Regions from separate parts of the Paenibacillus sp. FSL R7-0163 genome, predicted to be linked through region 2. Evidence: riboswitches for the same ligand, from Rfam matches in the RefSeq annotation. Region 2 holds a riboswitch; the other holds the start of a gene.
The links. Region 2 has a riboswitch for S-adenosylmethionine ahead of metA (homoserine O-succinyltransferase). Riboswitches for the same ligand answer to the same signal wherever they lie in the genome.
Positions count from the first base shown of each region.

Region 1 (8,354 bases), 3.1 Mb from region 2:
TGTGACAGTATGGACCGCAGGAATTCAACCTGTAAAAGTAGTTCAAGATTTGAATGTGTCGAAGGACCGCGGTGGACGGATTATGCTGGATGAGTATTATCGTATACCGGATTATCCTGAGGTATATGTGATTGGTGACTGTGCCAGTCTGCCATTTGCACCAAGCGCACAAGCCGCTGGAGCACAGGGTGAGCAGGTAGCTCAGGTTATTCAAGCCACCTGGCGCGGTGAGACTCCTAAGCTTCATCCTATTCGCCTGAAGGGTACTTTAGGGTCACTAGGCAAAAAAGCAGGATTCGGACTTATGGGACAACGCTCCGTCAAAGGACGGGTTCCCCGCATCCTCAAGAGCGGAGTGCTCTGGATGTCGAAACGCACTTTAGGATAAGCCTAAGATTGGTTCATAAGTATTCAACGAAGCTACTCTCAGATAAACACGAGAGTAGCTTTCTTACGTTATTGGTGCGTATACCCTACGGACTCAGATATCCTTATTCGCAAATTTTTAGCCTTTGGAGGAGAGTTTCGGACTCCAGTGAAGTTATTGCTTATAATGAGGTTCATTTATGCTGCTTTTCAGGTGAATAGTGACTATGGGGTCCGATAGCTATCCAAATGTAGGAAGACACTCAATATAAGGTCACCTGAGTCCGGTGGCACCTTCACGGTAGCACCTGCACTCTCCAATATGTTGCCTAATCGATCAAATTGGTGGATTTTGTTCAAGCAAGGTTCCAAAAAGAGGGAGCACTCCATAATTTAGATTATGGAGTGCTCCCTCTTTTTTTCTCGAGAAATTTAGTCAAGATCTATATTAAACCAAGCCTCAAGCTCTTTGATCTTGGCTTCAATTTTCTCTTCTAGCTCTGCAACAGTGTCTGCTGCAATAATGTCACCTTCAACCATGGCGAAAGGCATTAAATAACACTCTCCACAATTGTTCAGACATCCGTATTCAATGACATCATAATCCGGATTTTCCTCCAGCTTATGCATTAGCTTGTCTGTTCCGTGACCCATGTTGCTGGAACAAAATTCAATAATTGGTCTCATGATGATCTCCCTATTCCGCCTAACCATTTTATTTTTTAACTTTTTGTACTATAATGAACTTACGAAAGGAGTGATTGAGAAATGAGTGAGAATGCACAAAGCACCGAAATGTATGATGAAGTACTAGAAGTGCTGGATAAGCTTCGTCCGTTCCTGCAGCGCGATGGCGGTGACGTAGAACTGGTCGATGTGGAAGACGGCATCGTTAAGTTGAAACTTATGGGTGCCTGCGGCAGCTGCCCAAGCTCCACGATCACCTTGAAAGCCGGGATTGAACGCGCCCTCCTTGAAGAAGTAGAAGGCGTTGAAGAAGTAGTTCAAGTATTCTAAATCCCGTTTAATAACCCTCCCGATTCTCCTGTGAAGGAGATCGGGATTTTCTTATTATAGAGGATTTAACATTCTCTCACAACCTTAGAACATAAAACCCGCAAGCCAACTTGGCTGCGGGTTCTTGTTATGACTATAGACGAATTTAGCTTAATTCCTTAAAACGCTGGAATGATCGCACCTTCGTACTTTTCTTCAATGAAAGCTTTAGCTTCTGGAGAATTCAGGGCAGCAACCAGCTTTTTGATGGCTTCGGAATCTTTATTGTCTTGACGGGTTACCAAAATGTTAGCATAAGGGGAATCTACACCCTCGATGAACAGTGCATCTTTAGTTGGCACAAGACCAGCGTCTAGTGCAAAGTTCGTGTTGATCAAAGCAAGGTCTACCTCATCCAGTTGACGTGGGAGCATAGCTGCTTCCAACTCAATGATGTCGAGGTTTTTCTTGTTTTCAGTGATATCTGCTTTCGTTGCAGCAATGTTTGTATCATCTTTCAAGGTAATCAGACCATTTTTTGCAAGTAGGATTAGTGCACGGCCACCGTTAGTAGCATCGTTCGGAATGGCAACTTTTGCACCATCAGCCAACTCATCGATCGATTTGATTTTTTTGGAATAAGCTCCAAAAGGCTCAACGTGAACGGATGCAACGGAGACCAGATCTGTTTTATTATTTTTGTTTTGGTCATCCAGATACGGTTGGTGTTGGAAAAAGTTAGCGTCTAACTCCTTCTCATCAAGCTGCACGTTAGGTTGAATATAGTCAGTAAATTCTTTAATTTCAAGTGTAATTCCATCTTTTTCAAGCAATGGAGCAATAGCCTTCAAAATTTCAGCATGAGGCACAGGTGAGGCACCAATAACCAGTTTCACAGGATCTTTAGTAGGTTCACTTGTTGCTTCTGCATTTGGTGCTGTTGTAGCAGCCGAGCTCCCAGCATTATTAGATGCATTGTTGTTACCGCAAGCCGCAAGCACCGCAACCAGTGTCAGGCTAAAAAATGTAAGTAGTACTTTTTTCATTGTAAATCCCCCTCTAATCTATATTTTGTATTGAATAAGGATATATATGGATGTACCTTATTTCCGTGTGTAATGTTTTACGAGTCGGTCACCGGCCATTTGTAGCAATTGCACCAGTACGACAATAAATATTATAGAAACAATCATAATCTCCGTCTCATAGCGGTGGTAGCCGTAACGAATCGCCAAGTCACCTAATCCGCCACCCCCAACCATACCAGCCATTGCTGTATAGGAGACCAGTGTAACCAGTGTGATCGTAACTCCAGCTAGCAGACCTGGACGAGCTTCTGGCAAAAGAACACGCATAACGATTTGGTTCGTCGATGCTCCCATACCTTGTGCGGCTTCGATGACTCCGCGGTCTACCTCTCTTAACGACGTCTCTACCAAGCGGGCAAAAAACGGAGCTGCACCAATCACCAGAGGTGGAATCGTACCGAGTACACCAATTGAGGTTCCAACAACGGCTTTGCTGAAAGGAATGAGAGCCACCATCAAAATGATAAAGGGTACGGAGCGTAAGATATTTACAAGTAATGATAAGACCGAGTAAGTTACTCTGATTACTATACTATTCGATTTCCCCCATAAATACAATAGAATTCCGAGTGGTAAACCAAGAATAATTGTGAACAATCCGGAAAAAAATATCATTTTTATAGTAGCAACCGTAGCATCCATCATTTCTTGCCAATTTAGATCTGCAAAATTCATTACGAAATCACCTCCACATCAAGGCCTTGAGCAATTAGTCTGGAGATCGTTACAGCAATCGCCTCAGCTGGCCCTTCGAACCGCACAATCATCTGTCCATAAGGCACATCTTTAATCGTTGAGATGGTACCATGTAAGATTGCAAAGCTTACACCCGTATCACGCACGACATCGGATAGTGCCGAGCCGTAAGTTTTTTCTCCGAAAAAAGTAATTTTGACAGCTTGAGAGTTATCCCCGGCAGCAGCATCAAGCGCCACTCGAAGAGGCCCTTCATTCTGTGTCTCACTGCGGATGAAATCGCGTGTAACCTCATGCTGCGGCTTGAGAAATACCTCTGTAACTTTGCCTTGCTCAACAATCCCACCACCATGAATGACCGCGACACGGTCGCAGATGCTCTGGATTACATGCATTTCATGTGTGATCAGCACAATGGTCAAATGGAATCTTTTATTAATATCGAGCAGCAGCTTAAGAATGGAGTCCGTTGTCTGGGGATCAAGCGCAGAAGTGGCCTCGTCACACAGCAGTACATCAGGGTCACTGGCTAGTGCCCGGGCGATGCCGACCCGCTGCTTTTGTCCTCCAGATAACTGAGAAGGATACTTATCTGTATGTTCTTCAAGCCCAACTAGAGCGAGCAGATCTTTCACTTTTGTATCAATAGCTGTTCTAGATGTACCTGCAAGTCGCAGTGGAAAGGCAATATTATCATACACAGTCGCCGAAGAAAGCAAATTGAAATGTTGAAAAATCATCCCAATCTTGCGCCGCTGTTCCTGTAATTGACCTTGGTTAAGGCTAGTTAGTTCAACACCGTCTACCCAGACCTCACCTTCTGTCGGACGTTCCAACAGATTAATGCAACGGATCAATGTACTTTTCCCCGCTCCAGAGTGCCCGATGACTCCGAATATTTCACCTTTCTCGATGGACAGATTCAATCCAGAAAGCGCTGTTGCCGCATTACTCCCTTTTCCATAAACCTTTGTTATCCCTTTTAGATTAATCAACTCTCGTCGCCCCCCCTTTATATTTCACTTATTCTATACAAAAAAACCTCCAACGATCGATGCAGATCGCAAGAGGCTCTGTGGGTTTATTAAGACAATGCCTTCTCATCTGCCAACGACCGCAACCTGCGCCATTGTAGGAATTAGCACCATGACATTTGTACAACGCTTCCCGCGCTGGATACAAATCGGTTGCCGGGCTTCATCGGGCCTATCCCTCCGCCGCTCTCGATAAGATAAAGTTATGAAATTATATTTTTTCTGAAATCGTACATACTTTAATGCAAGCATAAGTATAGTGAGTTTATCGATTTTTGTCAAAAGGAAATATATTGAACGATTACGATTTTATGCTCTTTGCCCTGCTTATTTCCTTACGCAGCTGTTCATTGCTGTAGCTGAATGCCGCGATTAATGTCTTACAGTTCATTTCGAGCGATTGTTTTAAATCCTCAAGATGGCTATCCAGATCCTCGAGCTGAATTTTATCATGCAGACCTTGATGCCGCTGCCACAGATCATCCTGCATTTCAGAATTCATATAATGAATTTCAGCATTTCTGCGCTTGCGTAAATTCTCCAATGGATCGCGGTAGGAGTTCTTGATCTGTTCCAGTTGATCCGCTAATGCAGGATGCACATTCAATAATTGAAGCTGACGCAGCACTGTAAAGTAAGAAAAGTGCGTTTTTAATTTGGATGTTTTGAGATCATAAAAATGATTCAGTACCGTCCCAAGCTTGTCCAGAAGAGAGAAAACCCGGATAAAGCCATCTTTATAAAAATAAACATAACGTGCATAATCGCCCTGTTCCACCGGTGTCATATCATCCATATAACCCGCGATCACTAATTTCCGGTAAAAAGCGGCCGCGAACCAACTTTGCTCCAGTTCATCCAGAGAGGAAATCAGTCCACGTGTCCAAATCTCCAGCTTGCGGTATTCATGGTCATTATCCTCATGGGCACTCATTTCCTTGCGCAGCAATGCTGCAAAAGTGGCCATATTCTCCATCGCATCAGCCAACACACCACTGTTCTTTCGAGGCGGCTCTCCAAGTAATACCCGCAGCATATCCCAGTCCTCCTAAAGTTTTGTTCAGCGTCTGCTTCCATGGACTGCTTCGTACAAAACTCGCGACGTAAGCATCGGCCAATCAGCTCCACGATATACCGATTTCCACTTTATTATTCCGCGGGTGAAGCGCCTCTATCCACGGAGGGAATGTTCTACCAAGGCGGTGGAATCATTGGGTTCGTTACATTTTTTCCAGACACGACACTACCCGCACGATTTAGCTGCCAGACTCTTACACTCATATAACATAAGACACCAAACAAACTGGCAATCAGCAAAATATGAGCCAAAGCGGCAAATATGTACAATCTTTCATTATCTAGGGTGTAAACCACAGCCGCCCCACTAAACACCTGCATCAAGCATAACAGCACTGCAGCTACACCTAGCGCTCTAAGCTCTGGATAATCCTTATGTTTCCAAAATGCTAAATGCCCAAGCAGCGCAGTAAGCATGAATAAGAGCAAAGCCGCAATCCGATGCGTAAAAACAACACCTACACCTCCGGAAAGCTCCGGAACCCATTCTCCATTACAAAGCGGCCAACCCGAACACCCGCCCTGTGAATCCGTATGACTTACAAAGGCTCCAATATACACGACAATATAAGAATAGATGGCAGTAAGACAAGTTAAATTGCGAAAAGCCTTACTTACGGGCTTCTTTTGAGCCTCCAACGTATGATCATATTCGCGCGATTCATGCCATCTCTTGGTTCCAAGAGCCAACATCATAGCGCTCGAAAAGGCGATCAAAGAAAAACCCATATGCAGCGCCATTACAGCAGCAGATTGGGATTTAATTACTGCAAGCGCTCCCATACCACCTTGAACGATGACGAATAATAAAGTCATAAATGCATAGCCCAGCAAATCGCGCCGAGTACGGGCATAACGCCAAAAAGCAAACATCGAGGCAAGTGAGAATAACCCTGCCAAACCGCTAAACAAGCGATGGGTGTATTCAATCATCGAGCCTATAGTATAAGCCGGAATTAATTTCCCATGACAGAGCGGCCATTCATTTCCGCATTCCAAGCCCGATCCAGTCTTCGTCACTACCGCTCCTCCGAGTACAGCGAGGAACATGATAAGGCAAGTAAGATAACTAAGCCATTTCAACTGATTTGTCGTCAAAAATATCACCCGCAGTTTTTAGTAATGAAGAAGCAGCCAGACTTATATTTCAAAAAACCACCGCTTTTGCACAAACAGGCGAAAGCGGTGGTTCCTTAGGAATTACTTTTGAAGGCTTTGATGCACTTGGACCGCTTTATCAAGGAAATTTTCAATCTCTTCACGGGATTTGCGCAATTTATTAACGAATCTAACCAATTCCCGTCCATCCGAATATGCGACGAAGCTTGGAATACCCATAATATTTTGTTCTTGGCTAACATCGCCCACGGCATCAACATCTACCTCAACCAGTGTAAGGCGGTCTGCATAAGCCTGCTCTACCTCTGGGATAAAAGGATCGATAAATTTGCAATCCGAGCACCAGTCAGCCTTGAAGATGGCCACTGTTAATCGAGGTGATTGAATGGCTACCTGAAATTCAGCAGGAGAACTAATTTTGTCCATGATTTACTCAGTCCCTTCTTCAATATCTGTCTATTTTCTACTCTTTAAGTGAAGCAAAATGCAGGGTAGAAGTCAAACCTATTCTCTCATACGAACACGTGCAGGCTGTAACTTCATCAGCGGATTCAATAATTTTTGCAGCGCCCGCGGATAACTGGAGATTTCCTGTTTAGTCAGCACGCCCAGCACAATAAGCAGTACTAGATAAATAACAACAACTGCGGCTCCCACAACAAGACAAGTGATCAGAAACGCCAAACGTGCCGGCATCAGATCCGTTAACAAAATCCCAGCCTCATTCAAGCCATAACCAATCCCGCCGGACACAAGTACCGCAATCGCGAAACCGCCCCAACGTTTGCCCATAATTTCAAAAGGCACAATCGATTTCAGCATGCGTAAGTTAAGCAAAGTAATGACCACGAAACAAAGTGCTGTTGCACCGATGATTCCGTAGATGCCAAATACCTTACTAAGTAATAAGCTTGCCACTAATTTTACAATAATACCCGCTAACACATAATACATGGAAATTCGCGATTTGCCCATACCTAACAAAATAGAGTTCGTTGTCATCATCGTAATCTGAAAGATCGTTCCTAAAGTAAGCATGGCTACGATACCACTGCCATCTAAACTGGCGAACAATAATCCATTTACAGAATAAGCAGCTGCTACAAGCGCCAATACAATCGGCATCCCTGTCAAAATAGAAATCCGCAGAGCAAGCGTTATCTGCTTTTTCAAATGCCCCTCATCACGGCGGGCATAGGCAGCCGAAATGATCGGAATCAATGAAGTTCCAAGTGCGATAGCTAGAACAGGTGGAATGCCCGCTACACTCTGAGCACGATTGGATAAAATACCTAGCGCTGAAGTGGCACTCTCCCTACCTATCTGATCAATCAATAATCGTACCGTAAGAGAAGTGTCAATTACATTCACAACCGGAATCGTAAGGGAAGATAGCACAATGGGAATAGACAGTGTAAAAATATCCTTGTAGATACCCCAAATCGGTAATTTTTGAGCAGTATCATAATTCAATCCTAATTGCTTGTCCTCACGGCGAAGTTTGACTGCAAAATAAATCATTACGCCAAACGCCGCGATACTACCGATCACGCTACCAAAGGATGCTCCCGCAGCAATTGTAGTGTTGCTATAACCTTGATGTAATAAAATATAAGCCAGCAAAATAGCGGTCAGTACGCGAGCGAATTGCTCCACGATCTGAGAAATCCCACCTGCCATCATATTGTTGCGGCCTTGAAAATATCCACGCATCATCGCTATTGCCGGAAAAAGAAGCAGGGCAGGCGCAATAGCTTTTATCGCCATCGCCGATTCAGGGACATCAGCAATATGAGTTGCATAAAATGGAGCCCCTATGTACAGCAAGACAGTCATAAACACCCCTGCTGCCACTGAAAACAGCAGTGCAGCATGATACACTTGTCTCGCCTCTTCAGGACGATTCAAGGCGTATCGTTCAGAGACCATTTTGCTGAGTGTACTTGGAATCCCAGCGGTGGCTACGGTTAGAAGCATT
Region 1 covers NZ_CP150224.1:416,248-424,601, reverse strand. Annotated here, with positions in the region: gene NST45_RS01815 (NAD(P)/FAD-dependent oxidoreductase) at 1-388, shown strand, start outside; gene NST45_RS01810 (YuzB family protein) at 799-1,053, opposite strand; gene NST45_RS01805 (NifU family protein) at 1,135-1,383, shown strand; gene NST45_RS01800 (MetQ/NlpA family ABC transporter substrate-binding protein) at 1,542-2,408, opposite strand; gene NST45_RS01795 (methionine ABC transporter permease) at 2,466-3,125, opposite strand; gene NST45_RS01790 (methionine ABC transporter ATP-binding protein) at 3,125-4,141, opposite strand; SAM riboswitch class I at 4,244-4,379, opposite strand; gene NST45_RS01785 (Cthe_2314 family HEPN domain-containing protein) at 4,482-5,216, opposite strand; gene NST45_RS01780 (COX15/CtaA family protein) at 5,372-6,355, opposite strand; gene NST45_RS01775 (thioredoxin family protein) at 6,458-6,802, opposite strand; gene NST45_RS01770 (polysaccharide biosynthesis protein) at 6,881-8,354, opposite strand, start outside.
Region 1: another riboswitch for S-adenosylmethionine. It lies ahead of NST45_RS01790 (methionine ABC transporter ATP-binding protein); the one in region 2 lies ahead of metA (homoserine O-succinyltransferase).

Region 2 (8,354 bases):
GCCTTCAACAATGATTTGACGAGCGGACAGAATTGCAGATGCTTGCTGACGTTGCAACATTGTACTGGCAATTTCTGTGGAATAAGCCAAGTGTGTAAGCCGCGCTTCAATGACCTCTACACCAGATATCGACAAACGTTCTTGCAGCTCGGTTGCCAATTCTTTAGCAATCTCATCTGCATTAGCCCGCAGGGACATGCCCGATTCATTGAAGTTATCATACGGGTATTTACTGGCTACATGACGCAGCGCTGTTTCACTTTGGATTTCCACAAACGCCATATATTTATCTACATCAAAAAGCGCTTTTGCAGAGTTAATTACCTTAAATACGATAACTGCAGCAATTTCAATCGGATTACCTTCCACATCATTAACCTTCAGCTTGACACTGTTAAAGTTACGCACGCGGAGGGAAACCGTCTTGCGCAAACTGAACGGAATGACTGCAAACAAGCCACTTGTCACGATAGTCCCTACATATTGCCCGAAAAAGGTAACTACGACCGACTTATTGGGCTGCACAACCGTAAAACTTGTACATAGAACTCCAGCTACAACGAACAGAATGACTGGCACTGCGACATACTCCTGAACAGCACCATAAATTCCTCCAGCTAAACAAACTGCAATCAATGCGAGAACCCAAAATCCACTGACAGGACGAAGCGTTTTCTCTTTCATAAAAGCACCCCCACTAGATATTCTTTTGATATGATTATGATATCACTTTTGGATAATAATGTGAATGGATAAAAAGAAATAAAAAATGAATTTATGTTCACATTTATATAAAGTTTCGTTTAAAAAGGCGTACTCCACACCAACCTTAGTTTGTGTAGTTAACCTTAGTTCATAATGTTCGTATACCTCAGCTCTATGGACACTAATGCTCTTATACGCCACATTTTCCGATATCCCCCATGCTATCGGACCCCACAGTCGCTATTGCGCTAAAAACCAGCCTATATGAGGCTCTTTTCAAGGATACCGTCGCTGGGGTCGAACACCTGCTCAAAAGACGCTGAATTTACGAATAAGGTCCACTGGGTCCATACGCCTAACGGATGATATAACAAGCGAAGATTCAGATGTGTTCTGCAATGAGGCTTGCTAATGATCGTAATCCTAACCTTACAAAAAAACGCTTGATGCTCATTAGTCCACTGAAGGATTAACAAGCATCAAGCGTTGATTAATTAATATATATTAGTTCTGCATTACAAAATCATTATCAATCTTCGCATTAGGATCATCGAACACCCGCAGAATATCATAACGTGTATTCCGCTGCGCTGGAACTTTGCCTGCTTCGCGAATCAGCTGAGTGATCGACTCGATGTTTACCTTGTAAGTCGCACCCGCCGAAGATACTACGTTCTCTTCAATCATTGTGCTGCCGAAATCGTTGCAGCCATATTGCAGGGAGAGCTTGCCGACCTCTGGTCCCATAGTGACCCATGAAGATTGGAAGTTCTTAATATTATCCAGCACAAGGCGGCTGATCGCTACCGTCTTCAGATACTCCTCAGGCGTTTGTCTGTCCAGCTTCAGGTTGGTATTGTCCGGCTGGAATGTCCATGAGATAAAGGCCAAGAAACCTTCAGAATCATATTTATTGGCAATACACTCATCCTGAGCCTCTCGCACACGTAGTAAGTGCAAAGCACGTTCCTCCATACTTTCCCCAAGCCCAATCACCATTGTCGCTGTGGTATTCATACCCACTTTATGTGCCGTCTGCATTACATCCATCCACTCGCGCCACGAGCCTTTTAGTCGGCTGATTTTGCGGCGTGTACGGTCATCAAGAATTTCTGCGCCTCCGCCTGGCAATGAATCCAGACCCGCAGCATGAATTTCACGAACCACTTGTTCCAGTGGTAATCCTGATACTTCTTTCATCTTCATAATCTCCGCAGGAGAGAAGGAGTGCATTGTAATCTCAGGGAACCGTTGCTTAATTCCGCGCAGTATATCTGTATAGTAGCTAAATGGAAGGTTAGGATTAGTTCCACCTTGCATAAGAATTTCTGTACCATTAACAGCAATTGTTTCAGCAATTTTTTGATAAATCGCCTCATCTGGCAGCACATAGCCTTCATCCGAGCCTGGTCTGCGGTAAAAAGCGCAAAAACGGCAGTACACATCACATACATTCGTATAGTTAATATTACGGCCAATTACAAAAGTGGCTAACGGGTCCGGGTGCCAGCGTTCCATAATAGTGTTTGCAGCAGCACCCATTTTCTCAATTTCGTTGCTCTCGAATAGTCGGATGGTATCTTCCAATTGGAGACGGTCGCCCCGCAGGGCTTTATCCAAAATAAGATCTATCGCACTCATCGTTCGCATCCTCCTTTTAAACCCTTAGGGATATGGTAGATTCACAAAATCACAAGAAAAAATAACGTTGTCGTCCTTTAGAGATAACAACCGTTTCTCGTAGTAACATAAGGATAAAGTATAGTATGTAACTTATACCTTATATTTTAATAAATGAACAGTTCATTTCCTCATCGTATCACAATCTGAACAGCTTGAAAAACTTTTTACTTTCTTAGCAAGATACCATCCAGCAGAAAGAGTCCTTACATTGCTGCCTGCACCCGTTGAATCAAAATTCCCTGAGGCTGTCGGACACAGATGACGTTATTTGCAAGTTTTTAGCCTTTAGAGCATAGTTATGGACTCCAGTGATGCTATTCCATGAAAAGAGCCTCATGAAAGCTGTTTTTTAGCGCAATAGCTGCTGTGGAGTCCGTTAACATTCCAAATGTGGAATAATGCTGCGTTTAAGGTCAGCTGTGTCCAATAGCGAAAAGTCCAAAAAGAAGAGCTATCCCAGCAGCCAATTCCCGGCTTATGAGACAGCTCTATTTCATCCTCAGTCTAACACCAGTTCTAAATCAACGGTGAGATAGATCCTCGATATTTCCCAGCAATTCGGTGCCGATCTGGGTTGCCGTTACTTTTACTTCGTTTCGATTTCCGCCCGCGCAGCCTCCAAAGCATGACCCAGATCAGCAATTAGATCCTCCGCATGTTCAATGCCCACCGAGAAGCGCAGCAACCGATCATCTACACCCACCGCATTCCGAATTTCCACAGGAATGTCCGCATGCGTCTGTACTGCAGGATAGGTCATTAACGATTCAACCCCGCCGAGGCTCTCAGCGAAGGCTATAAGCCGGATATGACGAAGCAGAGGTTCTACGTATCTGGCATCTTTTAATTTGAAAGAAAAAATTCCGGTATTGCCCGAGGACTGGCGATTCTGAATTTCATATCCCGGATGATCCGGCAGGCCTGGATGGAACACTTCCGCAATCGCCGGGTGCTCTTGTAGATAGCGGGCAATTGCTAGTGCATTACTCTCGTGCCGTTCCATACGCAGAGCCAGTGTCTTCATGCCTCTCATCAGCTGATAACTGTCTGTTGGCCCAAGCACAGCGCCAATAGAGTTATGTAGAATCGCTATTTCAGCGGATAATTCAGCCCCTTTAGATACAATAAGACCAGCAAGTATATCATTGTGTCCGCCCAAATATTTGGTAGCACTATGGACTACAATATCCGCACCTAATTCCAGAGGACGCTGGAAAAATGGAGTCAGCAGTGTATTGTCTACAATTGTGAGCAGCCCATGATGACGAGCCCAAGTAGCAACGGCTGCAATATCCGTAACCATCATCAAAGGATTCGTTGGCGTTTCAATAAATATCGCCTTTGTATTTGGAAGACGGGAAGCCTCAAGCGCATCCAAATCATTCGTATCTACATAGGAAGCAGTGATTCCAAACTTGGACATAATTCGTTCCAACAAACGATAGGTCCCGCCGTAAAGATCCAGCGAAACGATCAAGTGATCGCCTTGCCCAAACAGGGTAAATATGGTTTGAATAGCCGCCATCCCAGAGCTACAGGCAAAACCTGCATCACCAGACTCCAATTCCGCAGCCGCATTCTCCAGTACGGAACGGGTCGGACTTTTGGTACGGCTATAATCGAAACCTGTGCTCTGCCCAAGCTTCGGGTGACGGAATGCCGTAGCATTATAGATAGGAAAATTAATGGCTCCGGTAGCCGGATCTTCTTGTGAACCTATTTGTGCCAGTCTGCTTTCAATCCTAAGTTTGTCGTCCATGATAAATGCCTCCTAAATTATAATGTAGCGCTGATCTTAATAAACAATCGGGTCGATATCGTAAGGTGTCTCTTGATATACATAGTAATTGAGCCAATTAGAGAATAATAAGTTGGCATGTGCACGCCACACTGCAGGAGGTGTCCGTTCTGGATCATCTTTAGGGAAATAGTGTTTCGGCAAGGCCATCTCCATGCCCCTCTCCAAATCACGATCATATTCCCATTTCAGGGATAGAGGATCGTACTCGGAATGTCCGGTCACAAATATTTGTTTGCCGTCGGTCGTAGCTACTAGATACATACCAGCTTCTTCGGATTCTGCCAGAATCTGCAGATCTGGATTGCTCTCAATATCTTCGCGGGAGACATCGGTATGACGGGAATGCGGTACATGGAATACCTCGTCAAAACCGCGCAGCAATTTAATGTTATTTTGATTAATCGTATGGGAGAATACACCAAAACATTTTTCAGGCAATGCCACTTTACGAACACCAAAATGATGATACAACCCTGCCTGTGCCGCCCAACAGATATGCATGGTCGAGGTCACATTATCCTTGCTCCATTCAAAAATCTCTTTTAGCTCTTCCCAATAGGATACTTCCTCAAACTCCATTTGCTCTACGGGTGCTCCTGTAACAATAAGGCCATCCAAACGGCGGTGGCTGATCTCGTCAAAAGTTTTGTAAAAGCTTCTCAAATGCTCAGCAGAAGTATTCTTAGAAGTATGTGAGCGTGGATGCAGCAAGGTAACATCAACTTGCAGCGGTGAATTTCCTATTAAACGCAGCAATTGAGTCTCCGTCGTTTCTTTAGTCGGCATGAGATTCAGAATAGCAATCCTTAGTGGACGGATATCCTGATGGAAAGCCAAACTATCATCCATCACAAAAATATTTTCTCCGGATAGTACTTCTTTTGCTGGTAAACTGTCGGGAATTTTAATTGGCATTGTCTTTCCACTCCTTAACTGTATTTAGGTTATGTTGTCACATCGCGGCTTTCTGAACAATAAAAAGACCTTTCTCGGAAAACGAGAAAGGTCATATCTACAGTCATATGCGCCTCTCTCATCTGCCAGAAACTTTTGGACGGGGTTTAGTCGTCAGCAAAGTTCCGCAAGAATTAGCACCGTGCGTTCACACGCCGGTTGCCGGGTTTCATAGGGCTAGTCCCTCCACCTGCTCTTGATAAGATTTAGCTGTATTCAATTAAATTTCTTTAAAATTTACTTTAAATCATGAACCTCCTTTTCGTCAAGTCCATACAATGCTGAAGTAGCCTTAAAGTAACAATAAATTTGCTTGAAAGAGGCATACTCCGTTGTTATACTAGACAAGTATTTCATACCTGAACGAAAAGAAGAGGTGAGAAGAAGAATGGAAGGCGACCCGAGCTCGCAATTAAGTGTACAAAATGAGCAACCACACAGGATAATCATCAGCTTGCCGGCGGCGGGAGCAGTTCTTCTTCATGCCCTCGAATCGTCATTCGGCCTCTTGTATTGATTGTAACGCCGGCCAAGCTGATTTTTTTCTCTGTGCTTAATTAGCAGTCCCTGGTGAAGACCCGGGGATAGAAGGAGTGGAATCAGATGAAAATCCGGCTGGTGAATGCAGGGGTTTTTACACCTATTGATGAAATTGATGAAACATTGACACCCCCAACAGAAGGGTTCTATTGGATTGATGCAGATGTGGAGGATTTGGAGCTGCTTCAGCCCCTGTTCAACCTGCATGATCTCGCTGTTGAGGATTGCCTTAGTGAAGAGGATCAACGTCCAAAGATCGAAATATACGAAAGTCATTACTTTATTGTTGTAAACAGCATCCGCTTTGATGATGAGGAAATTTTCCTGCGGGCACTCAATATATTCTTGGGCAGACATTATATTATTACTGTAACGAAACAAAAGATCCACGAGCTGCGCATCCTGAAGCCCATGTTATGGGAGCAAGAGGTTAGCGAACCAGACCAATTCCTTTACCTGCTTATCGACCTTGTCGTAGATAATTATTTCTCCGTAGGTGACCGAATTGAAGCCCGGATTGAGAAGCTTGAAGAGGATATCCTAATGCATACCAAGAAATCTCATCTGAGTGAGATTATCGGTCTGCGAAGTGAGATCTTATGGTTAAAGAAGATGCTGGGACCACAGAAAGAGGTTATCAATACCCTGAACAAAAAAGACCTCCGTCTGATTGATGATCAGCTGCAGAAGTATTTTAGCGACATTTATGAAAATGCAGTTAAAATATCCGAAACCTTTGAGACGTACCGCGATCTCATGGGCAACTTACGTGAGGCCTACCAATCCAGTATCGCCAACCGCGCCAATGAAATTATGAGAGTATTTACCGCGATTACAACGATATTCATGCCTTTGACCGTAATTACCGGAATCTATGGGATGAACTTTGATCATATGCCTGAGTTGCATACGAAATACGGCTATTTTGCCGTTATAGGTCTAATGTTGACGTTAGGCTGTGGGATGCTGTATGTATTCCGCAAGAAAGAATGGCTATGAAAATAAACGGACGAATAGGCAAGACGAAGGCCCTTTAACCCTATGGTGTAAGGAAGCCTTCGTCTTTTTGATATGAGGAAAAGCTACTAGAAACTGGTCGCCACGCCCACTTTAGGAGCTTGCTCCCGCCGGAAACGAATGCGGATCAGCCGCAGACGTTCATAATAGCTATCCAGCCCTTCTGCTGCTGAAAAATCCTCCCCATACACCTTATGCAGCACTGGCTTTAGAAAAAGATCTCCTGCCTCTACATAGGCATTCCATATCGCTTCCTGTTCATTCTGCGGCATATTTTTCAGTTCTACCTCGATCAGTTTCTCCACGCAATAACCTTCTCTTTCCAGCTCCTCTACCGCTTCAATCAGTTCGCGACGGTTCACTCCACTGTTCACCTTAAGCTGTTCTAACCCTAACCCATTCTCGATCCCTTGCAGCAGAATTCGCCGTAATCGCAGTCTTTCTAGCTGTTTCTTATATTTGACCTCTTTCTGTTTATAGAGCCAGGATACAAAAGAGTCCTCCTCAATTTCTTGGTGAACCCAATTCAAAGGAAAGGAATGCTCCCTTGCAGCCGTAGAGGTTATAGCCAACCAATCCGTGCCATATTGGGCTACCTTTCCTTCCCCTACACCAGGGATCTGCAGCAGCTCCTCTGGTGTATGCGGCAAGAAAGTGCTTATCAAACGTAACAAACGATTGCTGGCAAGAATGTAAGGGGCTTTCCGTTCACTAGAAGCTCGGCTGCGGCGCCAAGCACATAACTCCTCATAAATAGCTTCGTTCCCATTATATTCACTGTAATATTGCAGCCTTAGCTGCTCCTGATTGCGCCCAGTAAGGCCGTCTTCTTCATGAAATACGCCATCAATCAACGGCCGATAGCCATCCCCCATCTTCACCGCCAGCTCATGCCTGTAAACACAGAGCATTTCATTCCAAGAACCACCCGCATACCACAAATGCTCCTGCGTCTCCTCACCGTCTGAAAAATCACGCCAGCCCAGGCTCCACACTCCTTCTTCCTCTCCAATCCATAGCTGAGCGAACACCTCTTGATCCACCCCAGATATTCTGGATAAGCGATTCATAAATACAATTTGCATATTCATCCCTGCCTTTCTAGTCTTCAGCAAGCACTATACCTACCGGGTCTGAGCTACTCTTCGCTGGTGTGAATCCCACACTGTCAGACTCGGAAAACGCAAAAAAGCACCACTCTCACGATAAACGTGAAAGAGGTGCTCCCTCATTAAATGCTATACTGTTAGATCCTACAATACCATATATTTCCTAACAGTCAATATCTTTTTATACTAGTTTCTTGCCAAAGCTAAGGTTGCCAGTCCAATCGCACCTGCAAGTCCTGCATTATCTCCAAGCTGCGGTGGCACAACGTAATTATCAATATCGGTATTGAGCGCTGGATGCTGAACATAACCTTTAAGCAGCTCCTGCAGCTTGGTACGGATTAGCGGGAACAAGTGGCTTTGCTTCATGACCCCACCGCCCATTACGATTTTTTCGGGAGACAGAATCAGCACGTAATTCATAAGTGCATGTGCAAGATAATGAGCTTCCATATCCCAAGCTGGATGGTCAACAGGTAGCTCGCCTGCTGGTTGTCCCCAGCGTTTGCCAATCCCCGGACCTGCGGCTAACCCTTCAAGGCAAT
Region 2 covers NZ_CP150224.1:4,221,273-4,229,626, forward strand. Annotated here, with positions in the region: gene NST45_RS18815 (SPFH domain-containing protein) at 1-684, opposite strand, end outside; gene mqnC (cyclic dehypoxanthinyl futalosine synthase) at 1,210-2,346, opposite strand; gene NST45_RS18825 (PLP-dependent transferase) at 2,975-4,147, opposite strand; gene metA (homoserine O-succinyltransferase) at 4,184-5,104, opposite strand; SAM riboswitch class I at 5,220-5,349, opposite strand; gene corA (magnesium/cobalt transporter CorA) at 5,747-6,682, shown strand; gene NST45_RS18840 (HRDC domain-containing protein) at 6,769-7,785, opposite strand; gene NST45_RS18845 (ROK family protein) at 7,996-8,354, opposite strand, start outside.